DNA from 3 places in the Caballeronia sp. M1242 genome. Region 3 is predicted to be linked to each of the others. Evidence: predicted binding sites of a transcription regulator. Region 3 holds the regulator's gene; each other region holds the start of a gene.
The links. Region 3 encodes FliA, which starts transcription of late flagellar genes. Its sites were predicted from a motif close to CTAAAGTTTNNNNNNNNNNNGCCGNTA; they were not measured.

Region 1 (2,267 bases), 260 kb from region 3:
GCCGGCCACCAGCTTTCCCCGCCTGACGGCTGAACGACTACGCGTCGATGCGGCCATCTGCCTCGCACGCCTACTGTATCTCCCGGACCGCGACGAAGTGGCCGGCGGCAATGAGACGGTGTTCGAGATTAACGGGGCGTCCATTCACGCATTCAACGTCGCGGATAACGACGCGGGCATCGAAGGGCTTCGTCAGCGCGGACCCTTCTATATGCGCAGCATCGGCAAGGGTTTTCGTCCGGGTTATCCGTACGAGATGCGCCACGCAGGCATCGATCAGGCGATCTTTCTAATGGCCGTGCGCCGTCACCGTCTGGATTTCACCGTCGACGATACGACGTACCGCGAGACGCGAATTCCCGCGCTTTTCGTGCGCGGCAATGAAACCGCGACCGAGACGCTGACCGCGCGCGCGACTTACGACGGCTTCTATTCGCTCGTCGTGCCCATTTCCGACTTCGACGTCGCGCTCATGTTCGGCAAGGAGATGAACTGGGTGCAGATTGCGTCGGCGACAACCTTTCCCGCGGAAACGCTGGATACGCGTATTGAGTTCGATCGCCAGCGCGCGCTCTCGCCTGGGAGCGAGATCATTTACGACGGCATGACTGAGCGCGAATCCGGCATGTTCGAGATGTCGCTGAACGGACTGATCTATGTGCCTGCCATGGCCGGAAACGCGCGGCAATTGATGCGCCTGACGTTCCGCCCGCTTTCCTGGGTTCAGAAGGCTGACACCGCCCTCGCCTCATGAAGAGATATCGGGCCGGCTGCCTGTAAAGGTGTAGCCGGCCCGGCCGTAATTGCTTTTAAGCCCTGCCGGCCAAGGCGCCGGCAGACTCCGTGAAAATTCGAATCGCATTCGATCTTCGGCCTAAAGTTTCTTTCCCGTGGGCCGAAATCCTTAGGTAAGGCAGTCAGCGAAACACATTAAACATCGCGACGCCGCATTCAGACTCAGACTAGTAGCGCCTTTACCAACGAGGTAATTTGAAATGTTGAACATCAACACCAACACCCTGTCGCAAACGACGCAAAAGAACCTGCAAGGTTCGCAAAGCGCGCTGTCGTCGGCTATTAACCGCCTCTCGTCGGGCAAGCGCATCAACAGCGCAGCTGACGATGCAGCAGGCCTGGCGATTTCGACGAACATGACGTCGTACGTCAACGCGCTGAACCAGGGCGTGTCGAACGCGAACAACGCGATCTCGATGATTCAAACGGCGTCGGGCGGCCTCAGCTCCACGACGGACAACCTTCAGCGTATTCGCCAGCTGGCCGTTCAGGCAGCCGACGGTTCGCTCTCCGACACGCAGCGCGGCTACCTCCAGACGGAAGTGACCCAGCGTCTCGGCGAACTCGACCGCGTTTCGAGCCAGACGACGTTCAACGGCCAAGCCATGCTGTCCGGCTCGGTCTCGACGGTGGCCTTCCAGATCGGCGCAGTGGCGAACCAGACGCTGAGCGTCGACTTCGGCAGCACCGCGATGAGCCAGACCGGCCTGTTCGGCTCGGCATCGGTCGACATCTCCACGGCAAGCGGCGCGCAGTCCGTGATCAGCCTGGTCGACACGGCGCTCGACACCGTCAACACGCTGCAATCGACGCTCGGCGCTGAACAAAACCGCTTCACGTCGGCCGTGACCAGCCTCCAGTCGCAGTCGACCAACCTGAACGCAGCACAGTCGGCCATCACCGACGCGGACTTCGCGCAAGAAACGGCGAACCTGTCGAAGGCTCAAGTGCTGCAACAAGCGGGTATCTCGGTTCTCGCGCAAGCGAACTCGATGCCGCAGCAAGTGCTGAAGCTCCTCGGCTAAGCGCATGTGACCTGCCCCGCCGCAACATTGGGCGGGGTTCGGCAGTTCACTGGGAGGCCCGCCTCCCAGCTTTCGTTAGCGCAGCGACATTCATCATCGGCGCTGCGCTCACGAAAGCTCGCAAACAGAAAAGGCAGTCCGTCCGGAGCATCCGATGACCACCACCACCTCGAGTACCGACGTCAGCGCCACACTGGCCGCTGCCGCGCAGTCCATCATCAGCGGCGCGACGAACTCCACGCTCGATGTATCCACGCTGGTTTCCTCGCTCGTCACCGCGAAGACCACCGCTCAGGCCACGCAGATCGCGAACAAGACGGCGAGCGACAACACGCTTCTGTCCGCCGTCTCGCAGATCAAGTCCGCGCTGTCATCGGTGCAAACGGCGCTGAAGAGTCTTTCCGACGGCACCGGACTCGCCGCGTACACGGCGACGGCGAGCGGCAG
Region 2 (2,267 bases), on a different replicon from region 3:
CGACCGCTGACGGCGACTGGTCGACGTTCTGAGCCGGACGGGTGCTGCCGTGCGGCTGACAAACCGGCGCGCGGATCCGGCGGCGCCGACTCACGCAACCTCGCCTTGCCACGAAGAATCGCAGGGCGAGTTTCTTATCCGGAACGAGGTGGGTGACATGGTCAAGCAACTGCATGAACTGCGCCGTCGGCTGGCGGCGATGGAAAACGATATCGCACAAGAGGCGATCGAGGCAGTCGTCAAGGCTTGTTTCGAGCTGGACGAATTCCTTCGATCGAGTGGCGGTCCGCCGGGCGACACCTCGCGTTGCCCGAGCACGTAGCGAGCTAGCCCTCTCGCATGGCTGCGTGCGGGGCCATGCGCGGGACAGTACAAAGAGAAAGGATTGACAGATGGTTAAGACGGAAATGCGTTTGCTGGTAGTCGATGACTTGACCACCATGCGCAGTTTGATTCGAAAGATGCTCAAGGCGATCGGCTATACGCTCATCGACGAAGCAGTGGATGGCGTGGCAGCCCTCGAAAAGCTCAAGACGCAGCGGTTCGATCTCATCATCACCGACTGGAACATGCCGAACATGGACGGGCTGACCCTCTTGCAGGAGATTCGCAAGTCCGAGGATCACGCCGACGTTCCGGTCCTGATGGTGACTGCCGAGACCCGGCGCGAGAATGTCATCGCCGCGATTCGCGCCGGTGCGAACGGCTATGTGGTCAAGCCGTTCTCCGAAGCGGCGCTCGCTGACAAGCTGGCCCAGATCGCGCCGCTCCAACAAACCGCCGCGCCGGCAGATCGCGGCGCATCCGTGTTCGGTGCCGTCTTCATGAACGCGTGATTGGCCTCTTTTACACTTTGTTGCAAACTGTTGCAATTGCCCGGAAGCCTTGCTGTGTAAGGCTTCCGGGAGAATGCCAATGTTTTCGCGGGATCGGCAAGCGCTTCGGATGGTAAAGGTTTCAACGCAGGCACCGTTAAGCATTAAAGCCAGCGAGAACCGAAACCATGAACATCCAGACCTTCAAAAGCGCAGATTCCTCGAACCAAATCACCGTGAAGCGCGCGGCGAGCACCAGTGCCAAGCTCAGCGCCGGCACCGCGCAGCCGGTCGCACCGGCAGCGACCGAAGGCTCGACCATCAGCCTGTCGTCGACTGCCGCGTTCTCTTCCCACGCTTCCGATATCGATACGGCCAAGGTGGAATCCATCAAGGCCGCATTGAGAGACGGGACCTACAAGATCGACTCGGCGGCCGTCGCGGACGGCATGCTGGGTACGGCACGCGATCTCCTGCCGGCGGCATCGCGCTAACCAGAGGCCAATTTTGCCGGTGCGGCTGTGTGCTCTGCCGCCGCGCCGCGATTCTTCCGGTATCGACCGGACTCAGACAGCGACGCGCGACTCCCGGACTCGTAGAAGCAGCAGTCCTGGCTGCGTCGTCTGCTCGCGAGAGCGGCCAGACGTTCGTCTCGCTCAAAGTCCGCTCGCGTTGACCGGAATCGCGATCCGCACACGAAAGCCGCCGCCCGGCTCGTTGCCGATCTCGCAGGTACCGCCATGCTCACGTGTCAGTCGCGACACGATGGCAAGCCCGAGTCCGCTATGTCCCTGACTGCCGCGCGCCGGATCGAGCCGGACGAACGGTTTCATCGCTGCGGCGAGTTGCCCTTCGGGAATGCCGGCCCCGTGGTCGCGCACCGAGATCATCCAGTGACTTTGCTGCAGCGCCGTCGCTATTTCGATCGGCGGCGCGCCATGCTCTAACGCGTTGTCGACGAGGTTCGTCGCGACGCGATCCAGCATGCCCGCAGGCAGCCTGAACGCCGGACCCGCGCGCAGGTCCAGCGAGAAAAGGCGTTCTTCATCAGGATCATGAGACGCGGGAAACTGCTCGCGAAGAAACGCATCAACGCCGACCGGTTCGCCCTTCTCGACCGGCTGGCCCGCGAATTCGAGAAATTGCTGGACGACGTTGGAGAGCGAGTCGATATCGCGAAGCAATTCGCCGCGCTCGGTGTCGCACGCGAGAAGCGTGGCGCGCAGTTTAAGCCGCGTGAGCGGCGCTTTGAGATCATGCCCGAGCCCGGCGAGCATGACCGCCTGATTGTCGTCCGCTTCGTTGAGCCGCCGCATCATGTCGTTAAACGCGCCGATCAGCTCGCGAACTTCCTGCGGTCCTCGCTGCGGCTCGGCCGGCGGGCGTCCTCCTGATCCGAAAGCGCGGGCCGTGCGCGCAAGTCCAGATAGCGGGCGTTGCATCTGCCATGCG
Region 3 (2,267 bases):
AGCAGGCCCACCACCCGCCACGCTGGCCTCATGCGTTTGCATGGGCGGCGCTTCGGCATCCCGAACGCGAGCAAGCCACGCTGCGCGTCGTGCTCGGCGCCGCGGTGCTGCTTGCCTATACTTGCTACGCGTGGCTTAACCCTTCGCGCGATGCGTCGCTGGTCGCGCAAATCGTCGGGCTCTATGTGGTGTACGGCGCGGTCACGCTGCTGATCGTCAGCCGGATGGCGTCGCCATCGAAGAAGCGGCTCGTGGTCACGACCATCGCCGATCAGGCGCTCGTCGGCGCCGCGCTCGCCGCAGGCGGCGAAACCGCGCTGCCGCTCTTGTGGGTGGTCTTCTGGTTTCTGATCGGCTCGGGCTGCCGTTACGGCAAGCGCACGCTCGCCGTTTCCTGCGCCACCGCGATGACCGTGATCGGCGCGCTCGCGCTCTGGCAGCCGTGGTGGAACGCTAACCTGTCCGCCTCGCTCGGGCTCGCGTTGAGCGTGCTGGCGGCATCGGTGTATCTGACCGTGCTCGTCGATCGTCTCGGCAACGCCAATCGCGATCTCGCGCGTCAGGCATCGACCGATCCGCTCACGGGTCTCGCGAACCGCTACGCGCTGGAACACATCGTCAATCGCACGATGTCCGACGCCACGCAGGACACCGTTCTGCTTCTGATCGACCTCGACGGCTTCAAGGAAGTCAACGATACCTACGGTCACGCAGTCGGCGACCTGCTATTGCAGCAGTTCGCCAACGTGCTCGCCCGCCGCATGTCTAATAGCGACACCGTGGCGCGCCTGGGCGGCGACGAGTTCGTGGTGCTCGCGCTTCAGGCGCAGAGCCGCACGGCCGTCCTCGCGATCACCGAGGGCATTCACACGGCGCTCGCTTCGATCACGTCGGTGGATGGCCGGCCGGTTTCGGTCTCGGCGAGCATCGGCGCGTGCATGCTGTCGAGCGCCGCCGACGCTCGCCACGCCGACATCCACGCCGTGCTGCGCGCCGCCGACCGCGCGATGTATCGCGCGAAAAGTCTCGGCATCGGCAAAACGGTGTTCGCCGAAGCGCGAGACTTCGAAGCCGGCTAGCGCATTACGCCTCGACGCTCGTCCACGACTGCTCGCGCAGCTTCGCGCGCAAACGGGCGACCGCCTGGCTGTGCAGCTGACACACGCGCGATTCGCTCACTTCCATCACCGCGCCGATTTCGCGCAGGTTCAGGCCGCGTTCGTAGTAGAGGCTCATCAGCAGCTTTTCGCGTTCCGGCAGCTTGTCGATGGCTTCGATCAACGCGCCGCGCAGGCTGTCGTCGAGCAGCGCGGACAGCGGGTCCGAACGATCGACGCAATAACGGTCGAGGAACGGCTCGTCGTCGGCGGAGCGATCGAAGTCTTCGTAGTAGATCAGCTGGCTGCCGTGCAGGTCTTGCAGCATCGACTGATATTCGTCGAGCGGCATCTTCATGTGCTCGGCGATTTCCACTTCGCTCGCGGCGCGGCCGAGGTTCTGCTCGACCTTGTGCACCGCCGATTCCACTTCGCGCGACGTCTTGCGCATGCTGCGCGGCAGCCAGTCGTTCGCACGCAGCTCGTCGAGCATGGCGCCGCGAATGCGCTGGCTCGCGTAGGTTTCGAACTGCGCGCCCTGATCTTCCTTGTAGCGGCTCGCCGCATCCAGAAGACCGATCATGCCGGCCTGAATCAGGTCGTCGAGATCGACGCTCGCCGGCATTTTGGCGACGAGCTGAAGTCCGAGCCGACGAACGAGCGGCGCATATTTAGTCAGGACGTCCGACTGAGAGAGTTTGCCTTGGGCGTTGTACATCTGAGTCACCTTAATCTTGATCACATCGACGCCGTACTGGTCAATGCATGACTGGAAAACATCGACGCCATGCGCCCCGTCTCCCGTCCGCCCTTGTCAGCCTCGCCAACCGAAAACCGCGCGTCATTCCGGACCTGCGTCTCGCGCTCAGACGGCGCGGGCCGCATCGGCCAATGCAGAAGCTCCGCCGCGATCTGCCGGTAGTCGCGCGCCGCGGCTGTCGCCGGGAACGCTTCCACCACGCAGCGCGAGAGCTCCTTCGCCCGAGTGACGCGCGCATCCTCGGACACATACCCTGCCTGCACGAGCGACACGGCCAGATACCGGCTCGCGACGCCCGACAGGTTGGCGAACGCGACCGCCGCGTCGGCCGGGTTCTGCACGTGATTCACGAGCACGCGGAACTGGCCGATCGCATGGGCGTAGTGCAGACGCTTGATGCACGCGTACGC

Region 1: a site for FliA is predicted at 875-901, ahead of JYK05_RS00490 (flagellin domain-containing protein). Genes of this name have one in related genera too.
Region 2: a site for FliA is predicted at 949-975, ahead of flgM (flagellar biosynthesis anti-sigma factor FlgM). Genes of this name have one in related genera too.

The regions. Positions count from the first base shown of each region.
Region 1 covers NZ_CP071129.1:107,218-109,484, reverse strand. The annotation lists gene JYK05_RS00495 (HAD family hydrolase) at 1-754, shown strand, start outside; gene JYK05_RS00490 (flagellin domain-containing protein) at 996-1,820, shown strand; gene fliD (flagellar filament capping protein FliD) at 1,975-2,267, shown strand, end outside.
Region 2 covers NZ_CP071131.1:583,487-585,753, forward strand. The annotation lists gene JYK05_RS26555 (methyl-accepting chemotaxis protein) at 1-32, shown strand, start outside; gene JYK05_RS22165 (hypothetical protein) at 158-322, shown strand; gene JYK05_RS22170 (response regulator) at 393-836, shown strand; gene flgM (flagellar biosynthesis anti-sigma factor FlgM) at 1,004-1,309, shown strand; gene JYK05_RS22180 (ATP-binding protein) at 1,472-2,267, opposite strand, start outside.
Region 3 covers NZ_CP071129.1:2,781,858-2,784,124, forward strand. The annotation lists gene JYK05_RS13010 (diguanylate cyclase) at 1-1,079, shown strand, start outside; gene JYK05_RS13015 (RNA polymerase sigma factor FliA) at 1,084-1,815, opposite strand; gene JYK05_RS13020 (MinD/ParA family protein) at 1,836-2,267, opposite strand, start outside.